One region of the Ligilactobacillus salivarius genome, then DNA from elsewhere that is predicted to be linked to it. Evidence: predicted binding sites of a transcription regulator. Region 1 holds the regulator's gene; the other holds the start of a gene.
The links. The regulator Rex, encoded in region 1, represses fermentation and respiration genes when NADH is low (regulators of the CRP and FNR family bind a similar motif). The targets are predictions, from matches to a motif close to TTGTGAANTANTTCACAA.
Positions count from the first base shown of each region.

Region 2: a site for Rex is predicted at 6,649-6,666, ahead of ald (alanine dehydrogenase). Genes of this name have one in related genera too.

Region 1 is NZ_CP117983.1:1,235,962-1,251,537, reverse strand. It holds gene holB (DNA polymerase III subunit delta') at 1-223, shown strand, start outside; gene PTA89_RS06170 (DNA replication initiation control protein YabA) at 238-582, shown strand; gene rsmI (16S rRNA (cytidine(1402)-2'-O)-methyltransferase) at 582-1,463, shown strand; gene PTA89_RS06160 (acyl-[acyl-carrier-protein] thioesterase) at 1,475-2,212, shown strand; gene PTA89_RS06155 (asparaginase) at 2,272-3,252, opposite strand; gene tsaB (tRNA (adenosine(37)-N6)-threonylcarbamoyltransferase complex dimerization subunit type 1 TsaB) at 3,404-4,135, shown strand; gene rimI (ribosomal protein S18-alanine N-acetyltransferase) at 4,122-4,646, shown strand; gene tsaD (tRNA (adenosine(37)-N6)-threonylcarbamoyltransferase complex transferase subunit TsaD) at 4,670-5,701, shown strand; gene PTA89_RS06135 (ABC-F family ATP-binding cassette domain-containing protein) at 5,765-7,714, opposite strand; gene PTA89_RS06130 (redox-sensing transcriptional repressor Rex) at 7,888-8,529, shown strand; gene PTA89_RS06125 (CPBP family intramembrane glutamic endopeptidase) at 8,633-9,262, opposite strand; gene groES (co-chaperone GroES) at 9,458-9,742, shown strand; gene groL (chaperonin GroEL) at 9,772-11,394, shown strand; gene PTA89_RS06110 (cation-translocating P-type ATPase) at 11,587-13,989, shown strand; gene PTA89_RS06105 (APC family permease) at 14,173-15,576, shown strand, end outside.
Region 2 is NZ_CP117984.1:58,640-74,215, reverse strand. It holds gene PTA89_RS09245 (N-6 DNA methylase) at 1-454, shown strand, start outside; gene PTA89_RS09240 (hypothetical protein) at 476-730, shown strand; gene PTA89_RS09235 (DUF2075 domain-containing protein) at 988-2,727, shown strand; gene PTA89_RS09230 (nucleotide pyrophosphohydrolase) at 2,733-3,041, shown strand; gene PTA89_RS09225 (hypothetical protein) at 3,247-3,645, shown strand; gene PTA89_RS09220 (APC family permease) at 3,903-5,297, opposite strand; gene ald (alanine dehydrogenase) at 5,337-6,440, opposite strand; gene PTA89_RS09210 (epoxyqueuosine reductase QueH) at 6,845-7,612, opposite strand; gene PTA89_RS09205 (DUF1836 domain-containing protein) at 7,676-8,185, opposite strand; gene PTA89_RS09200 (DegV family protein) at 8,334-9,176, shown strand; gene PTA89_RS09195 (N-acetyltransferase) at 9,364-9,798, shown strand; gene PTA89_RS09190 (hypothetical protein) at 9,871-10,824, shown strand; gene PTA89_RS09185 (HU family DNA-binding protein) at 10,891-11,166, opposite strand; gene PTA89_RS09180 (S8 family serine peptidase) at 11,439-15,576, shown strand, end outside.

The sequences.
Region 1 (15,576 bases):
TGTACGTGATACAGTTTTAGAACGTTTTGGATTGACAGAAGAAATAGTCTTTAAAGAAAATATAGATTTTATCCAACAAAATACTGCACAGATAGCAAATAGTAAATTGATTAATAGCTTAAATTTGGTGGTAGAAAGCAATAGAAAGTTAGCAAGTAATATATCTATGCAAAATATGTTAGAAACTTTAACGTTAAATTTGTTTGATTGCTATTTTAAATAAATAGGAGTGGTACTGTGAATAAACGAGAACTATATGATAGTTTTGAAGAATTGGAGAAACAAACAAAATTTACATTATCTCAAATTGAACGGATAAAAGCTGAGATGGGTAAAGTAATTGAAAAGAATGCAGAGTTAGAAATTGAAAATCAACATTTAAGAGAACATTTGCATGAAATTGAGCAGAAACAAAAAGGCAACAAGGAAGGAACAGAACTCTCTAAATCTAGAAAGAATTTAGAAAAATTGTATGAGGAAGGATTTCATGTCTGCAATGTGGATAATATGTATGGTTCACGAAGAGTTAATGATGAGCCATGTGTATTTTGCCAGGATGTGATATATGGTGATAGGCATTAATGGTATTACAAGTAATTAGTAGTTTCAAAGGACAAACTTCAAATGGAATTTTATATTTGGTTCCAACTCCTATTGGAAACTTAGGAGATATGACACCTAGAGCGATAGAAGTTTTAGGTGAAGTAGATTTAATAGCAGCAGAAGATACTAGAAATACCCAAAAGCTATTAAATCATTTTAATATCAGTACTAAACAAATTAGTTTTCATGAACATAACACTCAGGAAAGAATACCTAAGTTAGTTGAAAAGTTAAAGACAGGTATAAATATTGCACAAGTTAGCGATGCAGGTATGCCATCTATAAGTGATCCTGGGCATGAATTGGTTGAGGCGTGTATTAAAGAAGATATACCAGTTGTACCACTACCAGGAGCTAATGCAGGTATAACAGCGTTAATAGCTTCGGGATTAATTCCACAGCCATTTTATTTCTATGGTTTCTTGCCACGAAAAAATAGTGAACAGAAACAAGAATTAACGAATTTAAAAGGACATACTAGCACAATTATTTTCTATGAAGCTCCACATCGATTGAAAAAGACCTTAAAGAATATGTTAGAGGTGCTGGGAAATAGAAAAGTTGTATTATGCCGCGAATTGACTAAAAAATTCGAAGAATTTATTAGGGGAAATTTAGAAGAAGTAATGGAATGGGCAAATACTTCTGAGATTCGTGGAGAATTTGTAATAATACTAGATGGTAATCATAATGAACAAGTAGAAGAGAATAAGGTAACCACTGATTTAAGTATTGAAGAACAGGTAAAAGAGTTGATTGAAGATAGGAATTTAAAACCTAATCAAGCAATTAAAGAAGTAGCTAAAGAAAATGGACTAAAAAAACAGGAAGTATACAATTTATATCATCATTTGGATTAGAGGTAATATAAATGGTAGCCAAGAGATACAATGAGAAACATCGGGTAGTTTTCTACGAAACTGATGTAACTAAGAATATAAATATTGGAATGTTAGTTGATTTGATGATGTTAGCATCGGAAAATCAGAGTGAACAATTAGGTATAGGAACAGATAAAGTAAATGGTCTAGGATATGGATGGGTTATTACTCAACATGTTTTGGAGATTGAACGCCTTCCTAAGATAAATGAGGAAGTTAAAATTTGGACAGAAGCAGATTCTTATAATAAATATTTTTGTTATCGCGAATTTGGAATAGATGATATGGATGATAATCCGTTAGTAAGGATGCATACAATCTTTGTATTAATGGATTTTAAAAATAGAAAAATTTCTCAGATTGTACCAGAACTTATTATACCTTTTGGGGCAACTGAAACTCCTAAGGTGAAACGATATAAAAATGTTAAAAAGATAAAGGAAATAGACAATCATAAAAAATATCAAGTTCGTTTTATGGATATAGATTCAAATCATCACGTTAATAATGTACACTACTTTGACTGGATGTTAGATACGTTAGACTATGATTTTCTTAGCAAACATACGCTAAAGAAGATAAATATTCAGTATAAACAAGAAATTACATATGGTGATATAGTAACAAGCAATATCCAAATAATAAATAGTAATGATACAATTACTACTTTACATGAAGTTAAGAATAATGATAAAGTATCATGTTTAGCTGAATGTGAGTGGATATAAAAGAAAAGGCACTGACAATAGATAGAATAATAATTCTATTGTCAGTGCTTATTTTATTATTATGAGATTGCATCGCTAACAAAATTAACTAAATCTTTACCTTTCAAGCCGGCACTAATACCAACTAATAATTTTATTCGAGCTTTTTGACCATTTAATCCTTGGCAGAATATGACGCCCATCTCCTTTAACTGAACACCGCCACCTTCGTAAGAATAAACATCTTCAGCGATACCATTAAAACATCTAGAAACTAAAACGACAGGAATATTTTTATCAATGATTTTCTTTAAACTAGGAAGTACATGTGGTGGAAGGTTTCCAGCACCAAGAGCTTCTATAACTAAACCATTAGTATTACTTGTATCGCTAGCAATAAAATTAAAAAGTTCATTATCCATACCAGCATATGCTTTTAATAAATATACATGATTTACAACATTTTGGATAGGTAAGGCAGTATGTCTAAGTAACTCTTCAAAAAATGAAACTTTATGTTTAGATACTAAACCAATTGGTCCAAAAGTTGGAGTTCTAAAAGTTGCAACATTGGTTGTATGAGTTTTTGTAACATATCTAGCAGTATGAATTTCATCATTCATTACTACTAAAACACCTTTACCATGAGCTTCATCACTAGCAGCAGTTTGAATAGCTGTTTGAAAATTATGTAGACCATCAGATCCAATTTCATTTGCGGATCGCATTGCACCAGTAATAACGATAGGAAATTTACTAGGAATGGTTAAATCCAAAAAATAAGCAGTTTCTTCAAGAGTATCTGTACCGTGAGTGATAACAACACCATCAATATTTTCATCAGCAGCACGTAAAATTCTTTTTTCCAGTAGAAGCATTTGTTTAGGTCCAATATGTGGAGAAGGATAATTGAAAATATCTTCAGTAATTAAGTTTAATTTTCCAGCAAAAGGATTAGCAAATTGATTAAGAGGATTAGAAGAATCGGGAGATACAGCACCATTTTGATCTTCAGACATTGCAATTGTTCCACCAGTATGTAGTATTAATATGTTTTTCAAATTAAACCACCTCATAAGAATAAATATATGTAAGCTAATTATAACTACCTAAAAAATGAATGTCGAGAAAGAATTAAGATAACAGATTTTTAATCAATAAGTTAGTGTGATAAAATTATACGAGTAAAACTCAAACGAGGTGAATATAATTATGAAAATATTGGCAATAGATACGTCTAATAGACCTCTAAGTGTGGCAATATTAGAAGATAAAAGATTGTTAGCAGAAACTACTACTAATGTTTTAAAAAATCATAGTACTACACTTATGCCAATTGTAGAAGATTTATTAAAAAAAGCTGCAACAACGATTCAAGAAATAGATAGATTTGTTGTTGCTAAAGGTCCAGGTTCATATACGGGTTTAAGAATAGGAGTTACTACGGCAAAGACTTTTGCGTTTACTTTAAATAAAGAATTGGTGGGGGTTTCTAGTTTAAAAGTATTGGCGGCAAACTATAAAAATACTAATAGGATTATTGTCCCTTTATTTGACGCTAGAAGACAAAATGTTTTTGCCGGGGTATATCGTTGGGAAAATGGAGAATTGGTTAATGTAATGCCTGACGGGCATATTTCTTTAGAAAAACTTCAAGAAAAATTAAAAGGCAATGAAATTGTCTTTGTGGGTGAAGATGCAATTAAGTTAGAAAAAGAAATTGGTGAATTCTTTACTGGAGAAGACTATATTTTTGCTGAAGGAAAAGATAATTATCCGTCAGCAATGGTGTTAGGTGTTTTAGGACAGAAAGAAAGCGTAGTAGAAAATATTAACGATTTTATTCCAGATTATTTGAGATTAACACAAGCTGAAAAGCAGTGGCTAGATAAGAATAGTGATGAAAAAATTAAGTACGTTAAAAAATTTAATGACCAATTATAAAACAATGTTTAAACAATATAAGAAAGTTTATTCTTTTGAGGAATGTTTATATCAAAATAGAATTACTTTAAGGCAAGCTATAGTTACAGATATTAATAGTTTTCTACAAATTGAAGAAGACGTTTATGATGGAAAAACACCATGGAATCATACAGCGTTTTTGCAAGAAATGTTGAACAATAGACGTTCGATTTATATATCTGCAGTAGCTAAAAATGAAGTTATTGCATTTATAGGTGTAGACTTTTATCCATTAAAATGTGAAGCACATATTACTAATTTTGCAGTTGTTACTCCATATCAAGGACAAGGACTAGCAAAGTTTATGATGAAAAAAGTAATGGATTTTTGCAAAGATGAAGGCTATAAAGTAATTTCTTTAGAAGTGAACAATAATAACATTATTGCGAAATCATTGTACGCTAAAATGGGTTTTAAAGAAGGAAAATTCTTAAAAAATTATTATACTGAAACTTTGGAAGATGCAATAGAAATGTACGTCTATTTATAATTTAAAATTTAAGGTGGAGAATAATGGATAAAAAAGATAATATAATTTTAGCTTTTGAATCTAGTTGTGATGAGACAAGTGTAGCAGTAGTAAAAAATGGAAATGAAATCTTGTCAAACATAGTTGCAACTCAAGTGGCTAGTCATCAAAGATTTGGTGGGGTTGTTCCAGAAGTTGCTTCAAGACATCACATTGAACAGATAACATATTGCATACAAGATGCTCTTGATGAAGCTAATATAGATTACGAGGACTTGGATGCGATAGCAGTGACTTATGGTCCAGGGTTAGTGGGTGCTTTATTAGTAGGTGTAGCTGCTGCTAAAGCCATTGCATTTGCACATAATTTACCATTAATTCCAGTAAATCATATGGCTGGACATATCTATGCCGCAAGATTTATAGGAGAGATAAAATTTCCAGCTTTAGCTTTATTAGTATCGGGAGGACATACTGAATTAGTATATATGCCTGAGGAAAATAAATTCCAAATAATTGGTGAAACTCGTGACGATGCAGCTGGAGAAGCTTTTGATAAAGTAGGTAGAGTAATGGGAATGAAGTATCCGTCTGGTAAGGAAATCGATGAATTAGCTAAAACGGGGAAAGATACTTTTAATTTTCCAAGAGCGATGGAGAAAGAAGATAACTTTGATTTTAGTTTCAGTGGTTTGAAGAGTGCGTTTATTAACACTGTACATCATGCTAGTCAAATTGGAGAAAAACTTGATAAGGCAGATTTAGCTACAAGTTTTGAACAAAGTGTAGTTGATGTATTAAGTAGCAAAACTGTCAAAGCATTGGGACATTTTAAGGTAAAACAATTAATTCTTGCTGGAGGCGTAGCTGCTAATCAAGGATTAAGAACAAGATTAGATAAGGAATTAACAGCATTTAAAGATGTAGAATTGTTGAAAGCACCTTTGAAATTATGTGGTGATAATGCAGCGATGATAGGTGCTGCTGGATATGTGGCTTTCAAGCATGGTGTTCGAGCTGACATGACATTGAATGCTGAACCAAGTCTAGAATTTGAATGGATGGTAGAAAAATAAAAAGATGTGAGACTTAGTATGACTAGAGTGAGCATAACTCTGGTATTAAGTCTTACATCTTTTTTATTGTAATCCTTCTAATTCTAAACTTAGTTCAGTCCATTTACTTTCGGCTTCATTTAAATCATTTGTTGCCTTAGATAGCTTTGTGTGTAACTCATCCATTTTTTGTGGATCATTGAAATTATCAGGTAGTGTCATTTCTTGCTCTATATTAGTTTTTAATTCTTCAAGACGTTCCATTTCAGATTCAGCATCATCAACTAAACGTTGTAATTTACGCTGTTGTTTTTGTAATTCTTTACTTTTCTTATAGTTAAGTTGCTTTTGAGAAGTTTTTGAAACTTGTTGATCATCTTGAGATTGTTCTGCCTCTTTAGCTGCTTCAATTGCTTCTAATTCAGCTTTTTTCTCTAAATAATAATCATAGTTACCAAGGTATAAGTTACTTCCCTCTGGAGTGATTTCAAGAACGGTATCAGCGACTTGATTGATGAAGTAACGGTCATGGGAAACAAATAAGATGGTTCCTTCAAAATCAATTAAAGCACTCTCTAATACTTCTTTACTATCTATATCTAAATGATTAGTGGGTTCGTCGAGCATTAAGAAATTATCTTCTTGTAGAGCAAGTTTTGTTAATGTTAATCTGGCCTTTTCCCCACCAGAAAGATTATGTACTACTTTTTTAACATCATCACCGACAAATAAGAAACTACCTAATAATGAGCGAACGTCTTTTTCTAACATATTAGGATGATCATCCCAGATTTCATTTAAGACAGTTTTTTTATCATGTAGGTTTTGTTGTTCCTGATCGTAGTACCCAGTTTGAACATTAGTACCAAAAGTAGCAGATCCATGGATGAAAGGAATATTTCCTAAAATACTCTTTAGTAAGGTGGATTTGCCAATTCCATTAGGTCCGACAACAGCCATTGCATGATGTTTGCGTAATTCGAAAGTGATAGGATTTGAAATAACTTTTGAATCATAGCCAATAGCAGCATCTGTAACCTTTAAAACTACATTTCCACTTTCCTTGCTAGCATGAAATTTAAAATGAGGGCCTTTTTCTTCACCTTCAGGACGCTCTAATCTATCCATTTTCTCTAATTGTTTTCTTTTACTTTGAGCTCTTTTAGTTGTGGAAGCTCGAACTAAGTTTTTATTAACAAAATCCTCTAATTTTTGAATTTTCACTTGTTGCTTTTCATATTCTTTCCATTGAGTACGCAAGCGAGAAGCTTTTTCTTCAATATAATGAGAATAATTTCCAACATAATGACTAGAATGTTGATGACTTAATTCATAAACTTCATTGACAACTTTATCTAAGAAGTAGCGGTCATGTGAAACAATTAAAAGGGCACCGGTATAACCTTGGATATAATTTTCTAACCAAGTCAAAGTTTCAATGTCGAGGTGGTTAGTAGGTTCGTCAAGGATTAATAAATCACGTTTTTCTAAAAGTAATTTAGCTAAAGCTAAACGAGTTTTTTGTCCACCTGATAAGTCAGAAACCATTTTTCCATAGTCTTCTTCAAAGAATTGGAAACCATGTAAAACAGCTTTTACTTCATTTTCATAACCATAACCATTATTTTCTTGGAAGTCATGTTGTAATTGATCATATTGATTTAATAATTGTTGATATTCCTTAGATTCATGTGGAATTGACGGAGAAGCAATCTTTTCTTCAAGTTGATGAATCTTAGCTTCCATCTTTTGCAAGGGTTCAAAGACACTTAACATTTCATCTAATACATTTTTAGTAGATTCTAATCCTGTATGTTGTGCTAAATATCCAATAGTTAAATCTCGTTTAGTAACGATTTTTCCTTCATCTGGAAGTGATTCACCGATTAACATTTTTATTAGTGTAGATTTTCCTGCTCCGTTGCGACCAACAAGTGCGATCTTGGAATTATCTTTTATATCAAGATTGACATTCTCAAAAAGGATATCTGCTCCAAAATGTCGGGCAACTTGCTGTGCTTGTAAAAGTAGCATAAAATCACCTTTTCTATTAATTTACTGTATTATAACACTAAGACGATTTATAGTGTAACATAGAAATTTCACAAATAAAAACGTTAAAGATGATAATTAAGCCAATATATTGTATAATTGTGGAGCTATGTGTTAAACTTATGTTAAATATTTCACGAAAAGAGGAAAGTCTAATGGCAGAAGTAAAGATTCCGCAGGCTACTGCAAAACGTCTACCGATATATTATCGTTATCTAAGACTATTATCTAATTCTGGAAAGAATAGAGTTTCTTCAACAGAATTAGCTGAAGCCGTAAAAGTAGATTCTGCTACTATTCGACGTGATTTTTCGTATTTTGGTGCTTTAGGTAAACGTGGTTACGGATATGATGTACAAAGTTTACTTGATTTTTTTACTAAGCAATTAAATCAAGATACGTTAACTAATGTTGCTTTGGTTGGGGTTGGTAATTTAGGACATGCTTTATTGAACTTTAATTTCCATCAAAGTAATCATGTAAGAATTAGTGCAGCATTTGATGTAAATGAAGATATTACGGGAACAATTCAAAGTGGAATTCCAGTATATCCAATGTCTGATATGAAAGAACAATTAAAGTTACAGCAAATTGAAATTGTAATTTTAACTGTTCCAGCTCCTGTAGCACAAAAAGTTACAGATGAGTTAGTGGAAGTTGGTGTAAGGGGAATATTGAATTTTACACCACTTAGAATTACTGTACCAGAAAATATACGTGTGCAAAATGTAGATTTGACGAATGAAATGGAAACTTTGATTTATTTCTTGAATCATTTTGGAAGCACAGAAGAGTAGTGTTACATAGAAGACCGAAATGAGTCTCAAAATAAAAATTGCTGAAGATTATGATGTTATCTAATCACATTAATCTTCAGCAATTTTTTGATATTAATAACTTCTAAAGCGATGATAGAAGTATAATAAACAAGTTTAGAAATATATGACTAAAAGTAGAAGTAATAATCGTTCCAGTCCGATAGTAAATATAGCAAAACAAAAGGCCAATACTAGCATAGATAAGGAAATGACCATCCATATGAGCTAAACTAAATAGAAGACTGGAAATTAAGGCAGCAGGTAGAAAAGGGATGAATCTTGAAAAATTTCCAAATAAAACTTTTCTAAAAATTAACTCTTCCATTACAGGTGCAACAATTCCAGGTACTAAAATGTAGTATGGGTAATGGTGAACAATTTCTAACAATAGGTTAGTATTAGCTGAATATGATGAAAAATGAAAAAGTCCTGATTCGATACGAGATAATCCAATTTGAATTATGAGGGCACCGACCATACCAAGGATACTCCAGAGTAAAATAGATTTAAGTTTAATAGTTTTATATTCTAATTTATTTTTAAAAGAGAATCTATGATTGAGATAAACAATAAACAACATGCAGAGTATTCCAATAATAGTTTCAACCAAATAAAAATTATGACTTTGATTATAAAAAATATTGAATATTGCTAACAAAATTTGATAACCAATATAGGTTAGCAATAAGGGAATAGAATTTCTTTGTTCCAAATTAATTATCACCTTTCATTTTTAAGTTTAATTGTACCATTAACAGGTCAAATAAAAAAATTAGCACTCTAATGTGTCGAGTGATAAAAAATACTTGCAATTTATATTTAAAGTGGTTATAGTATTAATTGTAGTTAGCACTCAAGAGTTGAGAGTGCTAAATGATACAGATGATTGATATTGGAGGGATTAGACGTGCTTAAACCATTAGGAGATCGCGTTGTTTTAAAAGTTCAAAAGGAAGAAGAACAATCCATTGGTGGAATTGTTATCGCAAGTAATGCAAAAGAAAAGCCTACAACAGGTGAAGTAATTGCTGTTGGTAACGGACGTATCTTAGACAATGGACAAAGGGTTGAACCTGAAGTAAAAGTTGGTCAATCAGTTGTTTTTGATAAGTATGCTGGTTCTGAAGTTAAATATGAAGGCGAAGAATATTTAGTAATCCGTGAAAATGACATTATTGCGGTTATAGATTAATTTTTAATTAATTTGAGGTGAAGAGATTTATGGCAAAGGAAATTAAGTTTTCAGAAGATGCTCGTTCAAAGATGTTGAAGGGTGTAGATAAATTAGCAAATACAGTAAAATCAACTATTGGTCCTAAAGGCCGTAATGTTGTTTTGGAACAATCTTATGGTTCCCCCACAATTACAAATGATGGTGTAACAATTGCTAAGGCTATTGATTTAGAAGATCATTTCGAAAATATGGGAGCAAAATTGGTGTCTGAAGTTGCTTCTAAGACAAATGATATTGCAGGTGATGGTACAACAACTGCTACTGTTTTAACACAAGCTATTGTAAATGAAGGTATGAAGAATGTAACTGCTGGTGCAAACCCAGTTGGAATTCGTCGTGGTATTGAATTAGCAACTAAGGCTGCAGTTGATGCATTACATGAAATGTCCCATACAGTAGAATCCAAGAGTGATATTGCACAAGTTGCTTCTATTTCATCTGCTAACGAAGAAGTTGGTAAATTAATTGCCGATGCTATGGAAAAAGTTGGTAATGATGGTGTTATTACAATTGAAGAATCTAAAGGTATCGATACTTCTTTAGATGTTGTTGAAGGTATGCAATTTGATAGAGGATATCTATCACAATATATGGTAACTGATAATGATAAGATGGAAGCTGATTTAGATAATCCATACATTTTATTAACAGATAAGAAGATTTCAAACATTCAAGAAGTATTACCATTATTGCAATCAATTGTACAACAAGGTCGTCCATTATTGATTATTGCTGATGATGTAGACGGTGAAGCATTACCTACACTTGTTTTGAACAAGATTCGTGGAACATTTAACGTTGTTGCAGTTAAAGCTCCAGGATTTGGCGATCGTCGTAAGGCAATGTTACAAGATATTGCTACATTGACAGGTGCTACTGTTATCACAGATGACTTAGGCTTACAATTGAAAGATACAACAGTTGAACAATTAGGTTCTGCTGGAAAAGTAACAGTAACTAAGGAAAATACAACAATTGTTGAAGGTGCTGGTGATAAGGACAAGATTGCTGAACGTGTAGAACAAATTAAGAAGCAAATTAGTGAAACAACTTCTGATTTTGATCGTGAAAAATTACAAGAACGTTTGGCTAAATTATCTGGTGGTGTTGCAGTTATTAAAGTTGGTGCTGCAACTGAAACAGAATTGAAAGAACGTAAGTACCGTATTGAAGATGCTTTGAATGCTACACGTGCTGCTGTTGAAGAAGGATTTGTTCCTGGTGGTGGTACAGCATTGGTAAATGTTATTGGTAAAGTTGCTGCTTTGGAAGAAGAAGGCGACGTACAAACAGGTATTAACATTGTAAAACGTGCTTTGGAAGAACCTGTTCGTCAAATCGCAGAAAATGCAGGTTTAGAAGGTTCTGTAATTGTTGAAAAATTAAAGGAACAAAAACCAGGTGTAGGTTTCAATGCTGCTACAAATGAATGGGTTGACATGGTTGAAGCTGGTATTGTGGATCCTACAAAGGTAACTCGTTCAGCACTTCAAAATGCAGCTAGTGTATCTGCTTTATTATTAACAACAGAAGCAGTAGTTGCTGATAAGCCAGAACCAGAAAGTAACGACCAAATGCCTGCAACACCAGGTATGGGTGGTATGATGTAATCTAGGTTTAGATTACTAAATTAAAATAAGTAATAAACACTGAGATTTCAGTCATGAAATTTCAGTGTTTATTTTTTTAAAATTATATAATATTTTAAATGTATTATATAAAAGTTAAAGATTGTTCAATGATTTTATTATATCCTACATGTTATACTAACATTAGTGATAGTTAGGGATTGGGGGATAGTAATGAAAAAATCAAGTAACGAAAAAATTGACATAAATAGGATAACTCCTAATGCAGACTATGGGCTTACGGATAAACAAGTGGAAAAATATAAGAAAAATGGTTGGAGTAATGAGGCAGTGAAACCACCTGTACGTACTGCCAAAGAAATAGTTGCAGAAAATATATTTACATATTTTAATTTGATATTTTTAATATTAACTTTACTTTTATGTTTAGTAAATTCATTTAGAAACTTAACCTTTTTACCGATTATTATTGCAAATATTTTTATTGGGATAATTCAAGAATTAAGGGCAAAAAAAGTTGTTGATAAGTTAACGATGCTAAATGTTCCGCAGGCTATGGTAGTAAGAAATGGAGAGGTTACACAAGTAAATGCAGAAGATTTAGTATTAGATGATATTGTAATCTTTAAAATGGGGAATCAAATTTTAGCTGATAGTGAAATTGTAAGTGGAGAAGTTTTAGTAAACGAATCTTTATTGACAGGTGAGTCTGATGAAATTCCTAAAAAGCCAGGAGATAAATTAATGTCAGGTAGCTTTATTATTGCTGGAAAGTGTAGAGCAAGACTAACAGCGGTTGGCAAAGACTCATATATTTCTAAGTTAACATTAGAAGCTAAGAAAATGAAAAATGTTGAACGTTCTGAAATGATCCAAGATCTTGATATATTAGTAAAATTTGTAGGTGTAGCGTTAGTTCCGATTGGAATTGTCTTATTTATACAAGGGATTTTCATAAATCATGAAAGTTTACATGACAATATAACATCTATGGTAGCAGCTGTTTTAGGTATGATACCAGAGGGGCTGTATTTGTTAACAAGTGTAGCACTAGCTGTTAGTTCCATGAGGCTAGCTAAGAAAAAAGTATTGCTTCATGATATGAAAAGTATTGAAACTCTAGCAAGGGTAGATGTTTTATGTGTAGATAAAACAGGAACAATTACTGAAAATGAAATGAAAGTAGAAAAAATAAAAGCAATCGATGTAGAGAACAGAGATGCCTTTGAAGAGTTATTAGCAAAGTTTGTTTATGCAATAGATGAAAGTAATAATACTATGAAAGCTATAAGAAATTATTGTAAACAGACGAGTAAAGTAATAGCAAGTGAAATCATTCCATTTACATCAAAAAATAAGTATAGTGGGGCTGTTTTTGAAAATGATGCATACATATTAGGTGCTCCTGAATTTGTATTGCGTGAAGATTTTCCATTATATCAAGATAATATTAATGAAGATACTAAAAAAGGATACAGAGTACTAGTGTTTGGAAAAGCTTTAGATGGTTTTATGGATAAGAAAATTACAGGTAAAGTAATTCCTATAGGATATGTATTAATAACAAATCCCATAAGAAAAGAGGCACCTGCAACATTTAATTATTTTAAGGAGCAGGGAGTAGAAGTAAAGGTTATTTCTGGAGATAATCCGCAAACTGTTTCAGAAATATCTAAAAAAGCACAGATTGAAAATGCAGATTTGTACATTGATGCTACAAAGTTAGAGACAAAAGAGGACCTAGCTGAAGCAGTTAAAAACTATAATATTTTTGGTAGGGTGACACCAACGCAAAAAAGAGAAATTATACGAATTTTGAAAGAACAAGGAAGAACTGTTGCTATGACAGGCGATGGAGTAAATGACGTGCTAGCACTGAAAGATGCAGATTGTAGTATAGCTATGGCGTCTGGTAGTGATGCTGCAGTTTATTCATCGCAAGTAGTGCTGTTGGAATCGAATTTTTCATGTATGCCTGATGTGGTTTTAGAAGGAAGACGTGTAGTAAATAACATTCAACGTTCTGCTAGTTTGTTTTTGGTAAAGAATATATTTTCCTTTTTCTTATCAATGTTAGCAGTTATTTTATCATTTACTTATCCTTTAAAGCCTGCACAAGTTTCATTGATAGGGATGTTTACAATTGGAATACCAGCCTTTTTCCTAGCGTTACAACCTAATAAAGAAAAGATAGAAGGGCGATTTTTATCTAATATATTACTAAGGGCCTTTCCAGCAGGAATAACTGATGTGATAGTTGTGGAAATGATGGTACTTCTAGCTTCGATGTTTGAAATAAAATATACAGATTATTCAACAGCTTCTACTATTTTATTATCTATAGTAGGATTGATAGTTTTGTATAAGACTTGTAAGCCATTCAATGTCCTTAGAGTAACCGTTTATGTGGGATGTATCTTAGGATTGATAGGAAGTTGTGTGTTTTTACCATGGCTATTTGGCATCACATTGCCATCAAAAGAATGTATTGTTTTATTAATATTAATTGTAATAACGATTAATACGTTATTAAGTTATACAACCAAAATTGTTAACTTAGTTCGAAATGGTTTTATTAAAATTAGAAATAAAATCAAAAGTATTTTTAATAATTAATGGTTAATTTTTAACGAGACCTATGTGACAAAATTCTAACAAATTTACTTTTTTAAACATTTTGATTAAATAGCTGTTGAAACTTTGAATGAAATATGATTTTATATAATTTGTATCAAAATATTCTTAACATTTAGTTAAGAAAAGAGAAAAATAGATAATTAAATTAAGGGAGCAATTATTATGTGGCGTTACTTAAAAAGATTACTTATTGGGGAGCCGCTTAAGACAACAGAAGAAGGCGGCCAAGCGTTAACAAAATTTAAAGCTCTAGCATTACTTTCATCAGATGCTTTATCCTCAGTTGCTTATGGTACAGAACAAATCACAACAGCTTTATTTGTTTTATCTGCAGCAGCTACATGGTATGCAGTTCCAGCAGCAGGAATAGTATTGATTTTACTTTTTGCAATAACTATGTCATATCGACAAATTATCCATGCGTATCCTTCTGGTGGTGGTGCTTATGTTGTTGCTACGCAGAACTGGGGAACAGGTGCAGGATTAGTAGCTGGAGGTTCTTTATTAGTTGACTATATGCTTACGGTAGCTGTATCTGTAACATCTGGTACAGAAGCAATCACTTCTGCGATACCTTCTTTGAGGGCTCATAGTGTAGGTATATCTATTTTAATTGTCCTGTTCATTATGACTTTGAATTTAAGAGGATTGCGTGAATCAGCTTCATTTTTGACGGTTCCAGTATATTTCTTTGTAATTATGATTGTAGCTTTGGTGGGTTGGGGATTGTTTAATATCTTCACAGGTAATATCCACTATGCTGCAGCTGCGCATGTCGGTCAAGCAGTTCCTGGAATGTCAGTGCTTTTATTCTTAAAAGCTTTTTCTGCAGGTTCTTCCTCATTAACAGGGGTTGAAGCTATTAGTAATGCAGTTCCAAACTTTAAGAAACCTAAACGTAAAAATGCTGCTAATACATTAGGAATTATGGCATTGATTTTGGGTATCTTCTTTGCTGGAATTACATTCTTAAGTTACTACTTAGGTATTTTACCTAATTCCAAGCAAACAGTTTTATCACAAATAGGTATTGCCGTATTTGGGCATGGAGTGCTATTTTATCTATTACAATTGGCAACTGCGATGATTTTAGCTGTTGCTGCTAATACAGGTTTTTCAGCATTCCCAATCCTTGCATATAATCTTGCCAAGGATAAATTTATGCCACATATGTTTATGGACAAGGGTGATCGCTTAGGATACTCTAATGGTATTATTGCATTGGCAATTGGCGCGATTACTTTGATTTTAATTTTCCATGGACAAACTAATCTATTGATACCTTTATATGCAGTAGGTGTGTTTGTGCCATTTACTTTATCTCAGTCTGGAATGATCATTCATTGGTTTAGAGAACGAGGTAAACATTGGATTTTAAACTCAATGTTTAATTTGGTAGGTGCTCTAATTTCATTGGCTCTAGTTATTTTCTTGTTCTGGTTACATTTTGCAAATGTATGGCCATATTTGATTATCATGCCAGCATTGATTTTTGGATTCTATAAGATACACGATCACTATGTGAAGATTGCCGCTCAATTAAGATTAAGCAATGATGCTCAATTG
Region 2 (15,576 bases), on a different replicon from region 1:
TATTAGACGTAAACTTTTAGAAGATGGAAATATTAGGGCGGTAATCCAGTTGCCAGGGAATACGAAACTTTCGACAACAATCGCTACTTGTTTGCTAGTATTTAGAAAATCATCAGAAGATAAAGATGTCTTCTTTATTAATGCAAGCCAAGAGTATGAGAAGAAAGGCTTGGAAAATATTCTAACAGAAGCCAATGTCGATAAAATTGTAGATACTTTCAATGAAAAGAAAGAAGTACAGAGATTCTCTCATATGGCTAGCTATGAAGAAATTGAGAAAAATGATTTTAATTTATCAGTAGCACGTTATGTAAATCAGTATAAATTTAAAGAGAAATTGGATTATCAAGAAGAAATAAAGAATCTTGAAAAGTTAGATGAAAAACTAAGTCAAACTGATGCTGCATTGAAGAATTTGATGGGAGATTTAGGTTTGGTGGAGATTGATGATTAAGAATAGAGAGGTAGTTAGGAAATGAAAAAAGCATTGAAAATATTGAACGGTGTATTAGATGTTGTAGTTACTTTAATGTTAGTTTTATTTGTGTTTAACCAAATTAAGTTCATGATGACAGGAGATAAGAGTGTACTAGATGTACGTGCACTTTTAGAAACAATATTAACAATTGCCTTTATTGGTTATCTTAGATTAACAGATATCAAGTACGACATCAAGCGACTAAATAAGAAGATAGATAATTTAGAAAATAAAGCAGATAAAAATGCTTAGTTTAGAAAAATCAAGAACTAAAATAGATCTCAAAAATATTAGTAAGTAAATTCTTGAATTTGCCAATTTAGATATAGAAGAAATTAGAAAATTGGTCCTGTGTCTAAAATGGAAAGATATGAACTTTTTAGTCTGATTTTTATTGTATTTCATAGCAAGTATACTATGCAGGAATTTTTTTATTATATAGATGGTATAATAATATCACTTACTATGATAAGTACTTTTATGAATAATTATGAATTGAAGGGATAAAAATGAAAAAAGTTTCTAAACCAGTTGTATATAAAATGAAATATTCTCGAGAAGATGCCCAAAATTTAGATTACAAAATAAAAAATGATGTCACAGTAAAAGAAGAAAATCAGAAGTATCTTATTGATTATCCAACTGTTTATGTAATAACTTCTAAGAAAAATAACTATTATACAGTTTATGTTGGTGAAACTAATAATATAAAAAGAAGAACGCTTGAACATATTGATATAGATCCTGAAATTAGAGAAGATTGGGATCAATTAAAAAAATTAAAAGATGCTGAAATGTACATAATAGGTCATGAGCATTTTAATAAGTCACTAACTTTGGATATAGAAAATAGACTAATGCAATATATGTCTAGTGTAGAAAAAGTAGGGAAATTAAACAACAGAAGAGAAAATTCACAAAATATATATTATACTTCTGATGAAATGAAGGAAATTTTTAATAAGATTTGGAAACAATTGCATAAGAAAGATGAAATGCTATTTCCATCGCAAAAATTAATTGAAGATTCTGCTTTATTTAAAGCATCTCCTTTTAATAAATTAACAAAAAATCAATTACATGCTAAGGATAAAATACTTTTAAGTATAGATGAAGCTTTGGATAAAAAAAAGAATAATCAACTAATCAAAGTGATAGGTAACGCAGGTGCTGGGAAGACAGTGTTGATGAGTAATATTTTTTATGAACTTGCTAAGAAGCGAAATATTACAATTGTATTAATGGTTAATCACTTACAACAGGAGAAAATATATCGGCAAATAGCAAAAAAATTAGATTTAACTGATAATGCGAAAGTTTTGAAAGTAACTACCTTTTTGAATCAAACTAATATTGATGAACCTATAGATGTGGCATTTGTAGATGAGGCTCATTTACTATTAACCCAAAGAAGTCAAGCATATTATGGTCATGGTACTAATGAATTAATAGATATTATTAAGCGTGCAAGAGTAACGTTAGCAGTTTATGATGAAAAACAAGTTTTACAGACAACACAAATTGTAGAAGATGACGATAGAATAAAATTAGAAAAATTTGATACAAAATCTATTTTCCTTAATGAGCAAATGAGAATTAGAGCATCCGAAAAGACCATACGATGGATTAGAGACTTTATAGATAAAGGGGAGATTAATACTGTTCCAAGGGATGAAATCTATGACCTTCAGTTATTTGATACACCTCAAGAAATGGGAAAAGCTATTGTTGAAAAAAATACTAACGACAGAGAGAATGGCTTAAGTAGAATGGTAGCTACTTTTGATTGGGATTATTCTAGTACAAAAAAAGAACATGGTTACTGGGAAGTATCTGAAGGTACATGGCATATGCCGTGGAATCTGCAATTAAAACCTTCTAGAGATCAAAGGAATTCTAGCAGTGTAAATTATAATGAGTTATCTTGGCCTGAACAACCACATACTATAGATGAGATAGGTTCCACTTATACAGTTCAAGGTATGGATTTAAATTATGTTGGCGTTGAAATAGGTCCATCTGTAAAGTATCGAGATGGAAGAGTAATTTTTGATCCATCTGCTAGTTCAAATAAAAAAGCTATTAACAACAGGACTATGCATAGTGGAGAAAAGAAAAAATTTGGTGAAAAATTACTAAAAAATGAACTTAATGTTTTGTTAACAAGAGGCGTACATGGATTATATATTCATGCTGTCGATGATGAACTACAGAAGGCTTTAAAAAATGCATTTAAGAGGAGAAATTAATTTTAATGGAATATACAGAAGTTATTGAAATGATAGATAAATTTCGTGACGCTAGAGGATGGGGAAAATATCATAATCTTAAAGATTTAGCAATATCTGTTAATTTGGAGGCTAGTGAGATATTAGAAATTTTTCAATGGAAAAACGAACAAGGTTCTTTATCCGAAGAAGATAAGATAAAATTGAAAGAAGAAATTGCAGATACATTAATTTATTTATTTTATATGGTAGATAAATTGGAGATGAATCCATATGAAGAGATTCAAAAGAAAGTAGAAATTAATAAAAAGAGACATTGGAAGCAAGATGAATAGATTCATATTAACGTTATTACAAAATTTGAAAAGTAGATTGATGAAAAAACTAACCATATCATTATTAGCATTAATAACAATTCTTTCCTGTGGAGCTACTACTGTCAGTGCAGCAAGGTTTCGCACTTATCGCTATCATACACCACGTGTGAGAAGAGTGCCGAGATACCGAATACGCAAGTCGGAGTATTCTTATAGCCACAAGATGAGCTCAGATCATAGCAGCTATAGTCATCATGATAATATGTCGAGCTATCGTAGTAGCAGCTACTCTAATACAGGGTCGATTGCAACATTTACTGGATCGCAGACAAATGATATTTTGAATAATCAGATTTCCAAGAAAAAATATCGCAATGACTATTATCGTCAAAGTATTATTACAAATCCTTGGATCTGGGCGATGTTAATCAACCATCATGCTAGATATCGTCACAATGAAGAATATACTAGGGGCTATAATGCAGGTTTTGAAGCTAGTCAGCAAGATAAAGAAGAGGGGACGACTGAGCATCAAACATTATCTAGCGATGAAAGTGCACAACATACTAGATATTATCTTCGTGGATATAAAGAAGGGTATCGCGACGGAATGAATAGGTAATCATTTGAAGGAAGAAACTAACTAACTTCATGTAGTACATGACTAAGGCTTCAAAAACTATTAGACAACAGGAGGGATTGACATGGAAGATCTAGCAGGATGTGTAGGTTGTATTTTTTATGTTATTTTAGGATTATTTGGCCTAGCCTTATTATTCTTTAGTTTGGTTCAAATGTCTTTATAAAATTATCTTGGATAACAAAACAAAATCCGTCCAATGAACAAAAATTCATTGAACGGATTTTTTTTATATTAATCTATTCAGCTTCTCCGGCATGTTCTTGATTAACGTCAACATGACGAACGGAATAACCAAGATAGAAGAGTAAACCTATTCCGAGCCAGATAAAGTAACTAATCCAAGCTGGTAGGGTGATGTTTATCATTAAAACAATACACACAACGATTGATAGGATTGGTAGGATATTTCCAAACGGAACCTTAAATGGTCGTGGTAAATCTGGCTGCTGTTTACGTAATAAAATTACGATTAAAGAGATTAGACTGAAGACTGCCAGAGAACCGACATTAGCAATTAAAGCTAAGTTTCTCATATCCATAAATCCAGCAAGAATAGCTGCTAAAAGTCCATTTAACCATAGCGCACGGTTAGGACTATGACTCTTAGAATTTAAGTGAGCTAGCTGCTTAGGTAAGAAACCACCACGACTCATGGACATTGTAATATTAGCTCCTGCATAAACAAAGGCAAGTACTACGGCCATGATGCCTAAAATAGCACCGGCAGAAACAATTTGGGCAGTTAAAGTATGTCCCTTTTCTAAAAGTACAAAAGCCATGGCTTCAGCAACATTGAGTTCCTTGTAAGGAACAACCCCGGTCATTACTAGACTAACTGCTACGTACAAAGCAGTTGAAACTACAAGTGAAATGATAATAGCACGAGGCAAATTATGTTGAACATTTTTAGCATCTTCTGCAGAAGTAGCGAGAGCATCAAAACCAAGAAAGGTGAAGAAAACAGTTGATGCTCCAACCATGATACCACTACCACCATATGGGAAGAAAGGATGCCAGTGAGTTGGACGTATGTGTTTAACATTAACAATAATGAATAGGAAAATTACAGTTAGTTTAATAATAACTAAAATGTTATTAAGTAGCTTACTTTCACTAGTTCCTTTTGTTAACACTAGGGTAATGAATAGAATCATGATAATCGCTGGTAAGTTCATAATACCGCCTGCTGATGGTGCAGCTAGAAAAGCTTTAGGTAGATGTACACCAAATTCTGCTAAGAATGAGTGGACATAACCTGTCCATCCATTTGCAACTGTAGCTGTTGTAGTAATATAAACTCCTAATAGTGTCCAGCCAGCAAAGAAAGCCATAACTTGCCCGATGGTAACCCAGGCATAAATGTAGGCACTTCCAGAGTTAGGGATTGAAGTTGAAAGTTCAGAATAACATAGCCCAATCAAACCACTAGCAATAGCAGCTACTAAGAAAGAAAAGATAACTGCCGGACCAGCAGTAGTAGCGGCTACAATACCAGTCAAAACCAAAATTCCAGTTCCAATCATCGCACCGATTCCCAGAATGGAAAGATCAAAAAGACCTAAAGAACGTTCGTCTTCCGACTTAATGCTGGCGTTTTTTAATACTTTATTAACGTCAATTTTATTTTTCATAGATTAGGTCGCCTCCTTTCCAAGCTAAAGGAGCAAATGTTAACCTTTATAAGGTGTGAATGGAAGGTCTAAACTATCTGCAACAGCTTTAGAAGTAAGGTTACCTTGATGTGTATTAATTCCTGTAAATATTGTGTTATCGTCAGCAGCAGCTTTATCAATACCTTTATTAGCAATTTCAATAGCATAGCGTACTGTTGCACTAGAAAGTGCTTCTGTAGCTGTCTTTGGAACAGCACCAGGCATATTAGCAACTGTATAATGAATAACGTCATGTGTTACATAGATTGGATCTTCATGAGTAGTTGCTCTCACTGTTGTTTCGAAGATACCACCTTGGTCGATAGGAATATCAACGATAACAGAACCTGGTTTCATATTCTTAATCATTTCTTCTGTAACTAATTTTGGTGCTTTAGCGCCAGGAATTAGAACCGCACCGATTACTAAATCAGCTTCTTCAACAGCTTTCTTGATGTTAGCAGTATTTGACATTAAAGTTTGAATCTTTCCATCAAAGATATTGTCAATTTCAGCCAAGCGTTGAGCGTTAATATCAAGAATTGTAACTTGTGCTCCCATACCAACGGCAATTTTAGCAGCGTTGAAACCTACAGTACCACCACCGATTATAGTAACTTTACCGCGATGTACACCGGAAACACCACTTAATAGAATACCTTTACCGCCATGTACTTGTTCTAAGAAATGAGATCCAACTTGAATTGACATACGACCAGCAATTTCACTCATAGGGAAGAGAAGTGGTAAACCGCCACCTCTACCAACCATTGTTTCGTATGCTACCCCTGTAACCTTCTTTTCAATTAAGGCTTCTGTTAATGGTTTATCTGCGGCCAGATGAAGATAAGTATAGATGATTTGACCTGGTTTGAAGTATTGGTATTCACTTTCCAAAGGTTCTTTAACTTTGATGACCATTTCTGTATCCCATGCTTCTTCTGCTGAACCCATTGTTGCACCAGCAGCGATATATTCTTCATCTGGGAAACCAGAGCCAACGCCAGCTCTTTTTTCAACAATTACTGAATGGCCTGCATGAACTAAGCTTGCTACAGCACTTGGAGTAGCACCAACACGTTCTTCTTGTTTTTTGATTTCTTTAGGTACACCGATTAACATAATAGGATACTCCTTTCCAAATAATGAATATTCCAAATAATGAATAAAAATTCAAATAATTTCTCATATTTCGTTGATAGCGCTTTCAACCTAATGTAAGAATAACACTTAAAAAGATAAATATCAACCCCTAAACCTAAAGTTTGTGAAATTTAATTCCCCTTTAATTAGCGGGTTTTGGGAGTTTTTTCACAAAGTTGCTCTTACCTTGTTATTTATAAAACAACATTAGAACGATTGTTAGAAATGATTAATTATACATTAAATATATAATTAATAAATGATTAGACTGGTTGATGTGAGAGTAGATATATCAAGTAATTTATGGAAAATTTATATTAGGTTATTAAAATTGGGAAAAATAAAAAAGGACTGAATTTAATAATTTCAGTCCTTTTTAATAATTAAATAGTTTCACCATTAATTTTAAAAGTTATTTCAGGAAATTCCTTATCTGCATCTTTACCTTCTAAAAATTCTAGTGCTTCACGTCTAATTTTACTTAAATTAACACCCTGAGCTTTAGCAGCAAAGACACAACCACAGTAGCATTGGCGATAAACATCGTATTCATGACACATTTCAACTGAACGTTGATAACCACCATTTTTTTTGAAATCACTAGGAAGGTAGTGGGTAGTATATAAACTCTGTACTTCTAGGCCGACTTGATTAATAACCTGAGAATTTTTATGTGGACTAATTGTTAGTGCACTTCCAAAGTAATCAAAACCTAATTCTACAGCTTTTTGTGCTACTTTATCTAGTCGATAATCATAACAAACACGACAACGTGCACCACCTTCGACTTCTTTTTCAAGTCCACGAACTTTTTCGAAATATTCTTGTGGTTTATAAGGGGCCGAAATAAATTTTACATCATTGCCAGTATTTTCATTAAAATCATGAATAAATTTTTGTTGGACATATTTTCTACGTTGATATTCAGCACGTGGATGAATATTTGAATTAGCATAGTAAACAGTAACATCAGCAAATTTTGTTAAGTACTCAAGCGTGTATGTACTACATGGTGCACAACAACTGTGTAAAAGAATACGTGGGCGAGTGTCAGCTTCTTCCCATTTCTTAACCATTTTTTGCATGACCTTATCGTAATTGATCTTTTGATTTTTATTCATTTTAGCAAGAATTTCTTCTACATCTATCAATTGACTCATCTCGATTCTATAACGAACTCAAATACTATAATACCATTAAAATCGCAGATTGAACTAATTTTCTTGACGTAAATTAGCATAATATTTATCAATGTAAGCTTTATAACTAACAGCCATAATAATATTGTGTAGCATACGCTGATATTCGGTATGCTCATTGCCTATTTCATCTAAGTCAGTTTTCAAACCAAAGACATACGGAAGAATATTTTCTAATTCTTCTACAAAATAATTATAGGCAACTTTAGTTGAATATGTTCGTCTTTGTAGTTCGATTGCTGCTTTTAAATCGCTAAGTTGCATTACATTTTTAGCAACAGCAATAAAAAATAATTCAGCAATTTGATCAGCTGCATAACGCTTTTTAACAGGTCGGCGAATTATCTTATGTTTAACATAATTACTAATCATCGAACTAGTTAGCTTTACATCGCCCAAAATTTCAAGCCTTTCGCTGATGTATGCAGTAGTTTGGTCTAAATACAATTCAACTTCAGGTAAATCGTCATATCGTGGTAGTTTAAAATTTTGGATACTTTGGCTTATTTTAAATTCTCTATTCATAAATTGATACCTCGCTAGCCTAAGTATATAGGTAAAGTAACATTTTATCAATGTAAAACTTATTATAAGTTTTTTAAAAACCGTTGACAATGTTTTTTATATTTTATAAGCTTAATGAAAATTCTATAAATAAGGAATGGTTGGAATTATGAAGAAAATAATTACAGATTCAGCAGCAAATTTAAATGTAACTGCATTAAATGGTATTGAACATCAAAGTGTAGGTTTAACTTTAATTTGTGGGGAGAAAGTATTTTTAGATGGTACTGATTTTGATCAAGTTGAATTCGATAAGTTTATCGAAAACAGTTCAACAGAAATAAAATCTTCTTGTCCTAGTGTTGAAAGTTATTTAGCAGCAATAGGGGATGCTGATGAAGTATATATTTTTACAATTTCAAGTGCACTTTCGGGTTCGTATAATACTGCACAAACAGCTAAAAAAATGATTCTAGAGGAAGATCCAAATAGAAAAATACACGTCTTTGATACAAAAGCAGCAGGTCCAGCAGAACGTATGGCAGCTGTTAAAGCTAGTGAATTACTAAATGAAGGGGGAGACTTTTCTGAAGTAGTAACACAAGTTCAAGCTTATATTGACCATTTAAAAATCTTCTTTAGATTACAGTCATTAACGAATTTAGCAAATAATGGTCGAATAAATAAAACTGTTGCGAAACTTGCAGGAGTCTTAAAAATTAATGTGCTAGGTTGGGCGAACGAAGAAGGAAAGATTGAACAATTAGGAAAAGCACGTGGAGCTAAACGTGCATATCAATCTTTGGTAGATACATTAGTTAAGCATAATTTTAATAGTAAAAAAGTGGTAATTGATCACGCAAACAATGAAAAAGGTGCATTAGCTTTGAAGGGCTTAATTCAAGCAAAGTATCCTGATTGTCAGATAGAAATTGGAATTTGTACAGCACTATGTAGCTTTTATGCAGAAAAAGGTGGCCTAATGGTCGGCTGTACTGTGAATGATGGTTAAAAATAAAATTTATTAATAAGAATTCCTCATCCTTTTGGGTGGGGATTTTTATTTGGAAAATTCTGTAAAATAAAGCTTTTCTATAATATTATAAAAAAGGATACGTAAGAGTAATGCTACATTAATTTTATCGTTTAGTTTTGGATACAATAAATGAGTAAGAAAGCTATTTATAGGAGAGAATAAAATGATAAGAGAATTTCAGATATCAGACACTCAGATAGTTATGCAGTTATGGCTTGCGGGAAATGAAGATGCCCATTCTTTCATTGCTAAAGAGTATTGGAAAGCTAATTTTGAAGAAGTGGAAAAACAATTATTGAAAGCTGATATTTTTGTTTATGATTTAAATGGAGAAATAAAGGGATTTATTGGACTGATGGATGAATATATTGCAGGGATTTTTGTTGATAAAGCGTATCGTTCTCAAGGTATTGGTAGGCAACTTTTGGAATATGTAAAACAATTGCACAGTACATTGTCATTAAATGTGTATCAAAAGAATGAACATGCATTAAGATTTTATCGTGAAAATGGGTTTACTATTGTTTCTAAGCAGAATGATGAACATACAGGGGAAATTGAATTTACGATGATTTGGAATAAAAATAAAGTCGAATAAATTCTAAATTTTAGCGAGAAAATTTTTGAATTGCGTATATTATTATTAGCACTGAAAAATGGGGGATAAATTATGAGTACAGTAAATATGAAAAAATTAAAGAATTTAACTCAATATAATTTTACTGCAACTTTTATTAAAGCAGATGTAACTGTTCGTGAAAGAAAATCAAGTAGCTTAAAAAATATATATCCAACTGTATTGTTAAAGAATGTATGTTTAGCGGATACTGGAGAATTAATCGCTAAATATTATTGGTTGGGATATGGGAAAAGTCTGGCTAAACTTGGAAGGCTAACATCAGGTACGCAATTAAATTTTGAAGCAAGACCAGACATTAACGTTTTAGGAAACAAAAATAATGGAGATATTGCATCTTTAATTACATGGCCAAAGAAATTTCAAAGACTGGATAAAACATATCAATATCAAGCTATTCCTGAAAACGAAAATCAATTGGTAGGATATATACTATCTAATAAAAAACAAGAATATAGTGAGAATGAACAATGGTATTTGGATCAATATGAGTTATGGCGAGAAGAAAATGCAGATGAATTAGATACTCTTGTAGAAGAAGTACCAACAATAGATGATTATCAAGATATAAAAGTGGAAGATGTTTTAGATGATAAACTAGAAAAGTATGCTGCCATAAGATCAGAAGAATTATCAGATAGTGAAAACAGAAAATACGTAATAATTGACAGAGAGACAAAGAAAATTCTGGATGATAACAATAGTTTGGGATATCTAAAAGTTAAAGATGCTTATGAAAGTTATGAACATCGCTTAATTAATGCTAAAGAACGTTATCGAAAACGTCGTGCATTAAGCTGGTTATTGAATCATGCTGATTTTGATAAGAAATTATTGGAAATTTATATTGAAATAACTGATAAAGGCCAATGGGAAGGTTATATCAGTTTCGATAAAAAATTAGTTGAAGATTTGTTGTTACAAGGAAACCATACTCATTTAGAATTTACTTCTAAAGATTTACTTGAAGTTTGGTACAAAGGATAAGAGAAAGAGACACAAGAAGACCCTAACTCAATTGCAAGCTAGGGTCTTTTAATTATCTGTTAATAATTATTTGTTAACAGCATCTTTCAAGCCTTTACCTGGTTTGAATGCAGGAACTTTAGATGCTGGAATTTCGATTTCCTTACCTGTTTGTGGGTTACGACCCTTGCGAGCTGCACGTTCACGTACTTCGAAGTTACCAAAGCCGATGATTTGTACTTTCTTACCATCTACTAAAGCTTCTTTAACTGTTTCTGTGAATGCTGAAACAGCTGCTTCTGCTTCTTTCTTAGTTGTACCCATCTTTTCTGCGATAGCTTCTACTAATTCGTTCTTGTTCATTAATAATCACTCCCAATAAATATAGGTATTAGGGCTATAAAACCTTAATCTTCTGCAATTGTACTATATTCAAATGTGTTTTTGCAAGGGCTTTATAAAAAAATTATAAGAATCTAGAAATTAAAAAGTAAAAATTAAGTAAATTTTATCAATTAACTTTTATATAGGGCTTTCTATCATATTAATATGAACAAATGATTAAAGAATAATTGTTTATTAATTAAAAATATGTTAATATAAAAAATAACTTTTAGAAGAAGGAGATGAAGTGCATGGAAAAGTTGCTAGGTGAAAAACGCCGCTACAAGCTTTATAAAGCTAAATCTAAGTGGGTGGTGTCAGCGATTATTACTATTTCTGGAGTTACATTTTTAGTGACAAGTCCAGTTTCTAACGCTCAAGCCGATACCGTTACTGGTAGTGAAAGTGTAAAAACAGAAGCTACTCAGGCATCAAGTTCGAGTGTGCAGAATAATGCGACAGCTCAAACAACTGTTACAACCAATAGTAATAGTTCTAACAATGTTTCTAATGTTCAAACTGATACCGTAAAAGAAGCAGCAACGAGCAATGTTGATTCAGTAGCTAGTCAAAATCAAGCTACAACAGCTCAACAGGCAAAAACTACTGCTGATACTGCTGATCAGACAGTACCACCAACAACCTATAAAGACCATGTCAAAGGAAATGTTCAAACTGCATGGGATAATGGCTATAAAGGACAAGGTATGGTGGTTGCTGTTATTGATTCTGGTGCTGATACAAACCATAAAGATTTCTCTAAAGCTCCTGAATCTCCAGCAATTTCTAAGGAAGATGCTGACAAGAAGATTAGCGAGCTAGGCTACGGGAAATATGCTTCAGAGAAATTCCCATTCGTATATAATTATGCGAGTCGTGACAACAACTGGGTTAAAGATGATGGCCCAGATGCATCAGAACACGGTCAACACGTTGCTGGTATCATTGGTGCTGACGGCCAACCAAATGGCAATGAACGCTATGCAGTAGGGGTAGCACCTGAAACACAGTTAATGATGATGCGAGTATTTAATGATCAATTTGCTGATGAAAATACTGATGATATTGCTCAAGCAATTTATGACGCAGTTAAATTAGGTGCTAATGTAATTCAAATGTCCTTAGGTCAAGGCGTCGCAGCTGCTAATTTGAATGATGTAGAGCAGAAAGCGGTTGAATATGCAACTCAACATGGTGTGTTCGTCTCCATTTCAGCTTCTAACAATGGTAATTCGGCAAGTGTTACTGGTGAAGAAGTTCCTTATAAACCAGGTGGAGCAGATGGAAACTTTGAACCATTCTCTAGTAGTACGGTAGCTAATCCAGGTGCATCGCGCAATGCAATGACAGTTGCAGCTGAAAACTCGGTTGTAGGTGCTGGTGATGACATGGCAGACTTCTCTTCTTGGGGTCCTTTACAAGATTTCACTTTGAAACCAGATGTATCAGCTCCTGGGGTTAGTGTAACTTCAACAGGGAACGATAATCGTTACAATACTATGAGTGGAACTTCTATGGCTGGTCCATTTAACGCTGGGGTTGCAGCTTTAGTAATGCAAAGATTAAAAGCTACTACTAACTTAAATGGAGCAGATTTAGTTCAAGCTACTAAAGCTTTAATCATGAATACAGCTAAACCAATGACGCAACAAGGATATGACACTCCAGTTTCTCCTAGACGTCAAGGTGCTGGTGAAATTGATGCAGGTGCTGCAACAGAATCTCCAGTATATGTTGTGGCAGCAGACGGCACAAGTTCTGTATCTTTGAGAAAAGTTGGAGATTCAACTCAATTCGCACTAACGTTTAAGAACTTATCCGATAAAGATCAAACATATACTTTTGATGATTTTGGTGGTGGATTAACTGAAGTGCGCGATGCCGATACAGGAACTTTCCACGATGTTTATCTGGCAGGAGCACATGTCTATGGAAATAAGACAGTAACCGTTAAAGCTGGACAAAGCGCAACTTATAATTTCACATTATCTTTAACAGGTTTGAAAGAAAATCAATTAGTTGAAGGTTGGTTGAGATTTGTAGGAAATGATGGTCAAAATCAATTAGTAGTTCCATATCTCGCATATTATGGTGATATGACAAGTGAAGATGTATTTGACAAAGCTGCTAATCAAGAAGGCACAGTCTATGGTGGTAACTACTTTGTTAATGAAGATAACTATCCAAGAGGGGTAGCTGATGAAGATTCCTTAAAGGCTTTAGTAAATCTTGAAGGTAATTATAATTGGCAACAAGTTGCTAAATTATACCAAGATGGAAAAGTTGCATTCTCACCAAATGCTGACGGTAAGAGTGACTTATTAAAACCATATGCCTTTGTTAAACAAAATCTAAAGGATCTTAAAGTTGAAGTATTAGATAAGAGTGGAAAAGTTGTTCGTGTAGTTGCAGATGAACAAGGTCTGGATAAGTCTTACTATGAAAGTGGAGTTAATAAAGACGTAACTTTATCAGTTTCAATGCGTAATAATCCAAATACTTTGGCTTGGGATGGAAAAGTATACGATGATAAGGCCGGTGAAATGGTAAATGCAGCAGATGGTGAATATACATATCGTTATGTTGCTACTTTGTATAATGATGGTGTAAATAAGGTTCAAACAGCTGATTATCCAGTAGTTATCGACACAACAGCTCCAGTATTATCAAATGTTAAGTATGATGCTGCAACACATACTTTAAGCTTTGATTATAAAGATACAGGATCTGGCTTTACAGATTATTCTTATGCAGTAGTTAAAGTTAATGATAAGACATTTGGCTATAAGTTAAATGATGGCAAGAATTCGAAGTTCTTAGATGCAGCTAAAACATCAGGAACATTTAAAGCCGTATTAGGTAGTGATACTTTAGCAGCACTTACTGCAGCTAAGAATGCTTTATCAGTTGCAGTTAGCGATGTAGCTGATAATACTTCAACAGTAACCTTACTGGTAAATGGAAATAATGATGCAACAACTAAAGTATCTGTTTGGAATGCAACTAATGGATTAGAACTCGATCAAAGTTCCCCAGATTATCAAGCAGCAACTTCAACTTATAACTTACGTGGGAATGCAACATCTGATTTCTATTACAATGGTGCATTAGTTCAAGTTGATAACAGTGGTAATTTTGTGGTTCCTGTAAGTACAAGTGATACTGCGGTTGTCTTCACATCAGATGCAGCTGGTAAGAATGTAGTATATAAATTGAATACAGCAACTCCAAAGGCTGTTTTTGTATGGCAAGTAAATAATACTGTTAAGGAAAACTTTGGTATTGTTTTAGATACAGTCGTAAGCAACAACAAGGATGATGTAGTCGTACAAGCAGCGGTTACTAAGGGGGATAATGTTGAAGCTTATGCACGCGACTACTTCACAGGTGCAGTATATAAAGCAGATGTAAAAGATGGATTAGCAACTTTCCACGTAAAAGTAACTAATAATAGTGGTAGAACTGTATTATTAGGATGGACAGAAGTTGTAGGACCAACATTTAATGATGTTCAAAGAACTTCTGCAAATGGTGTTTATTTGGGTGTTGATACAGATACAGAGAATCCTACGCCAGCACCAGCCTTTACAAGTGCTGACCAATTAGGAACAAATGTTGTTCAAGAAAAAGCTGATTCTGCTACAATTGGTAATCCAGGAGATTTGCCAGGACACAGTCTAAAGGACCTAACAACACGTGCAGATGCTAACCCAGATATCCACTTTGACTACTTGAAAGATAATGATTACAACTGGGTAGGAGCGCAAGCTGTTAAAGATGGTGTATATAATCCATCAACACAAGTATTTACTTTAACAGGTAAGGTTGATCCAAATGTTAAATCATTGGTGGTATTGGGAGATAGTTACAATGAAGATGATCCTGTAAATAAGGTTAACTTAAATAGTGATGGAACATTTAGTTTCCAATTCCATACAGCACCAACTTCACAAAGACCTGTTGCTTACATCTATACAAAAGATGATGGTTCAACAACTAGAGGTACAATGGAGTTAATCTTAGATACAGTTCTTCCAACACTTAGCTTAAATAATGTGGCTAATTTACAACTGGATAGTAATGGTGATTACCAAGTCTACACTAATAATAAAGACTTTAGTGTATCTGGAGAAGCTACTGATAATTTGGACGGATATTGTTTCTTCTTCAATGGAGATAATGATTATCGTGAATTCCACAATTCTGGTGTGAACTTTGTTGCTGAAGCTCATCAAGATGGAAGTACAGTGACTAATCCATATCCAGCATACAAGTTTAGTAAGACATTTAACTTAGCTGATGCAACTGGCGAAACAACACATGTATATACATTGAGTGTAGTTGACTTGACAGGTAATACTGTAACTAGGAAGTTCTATGTTCACTATC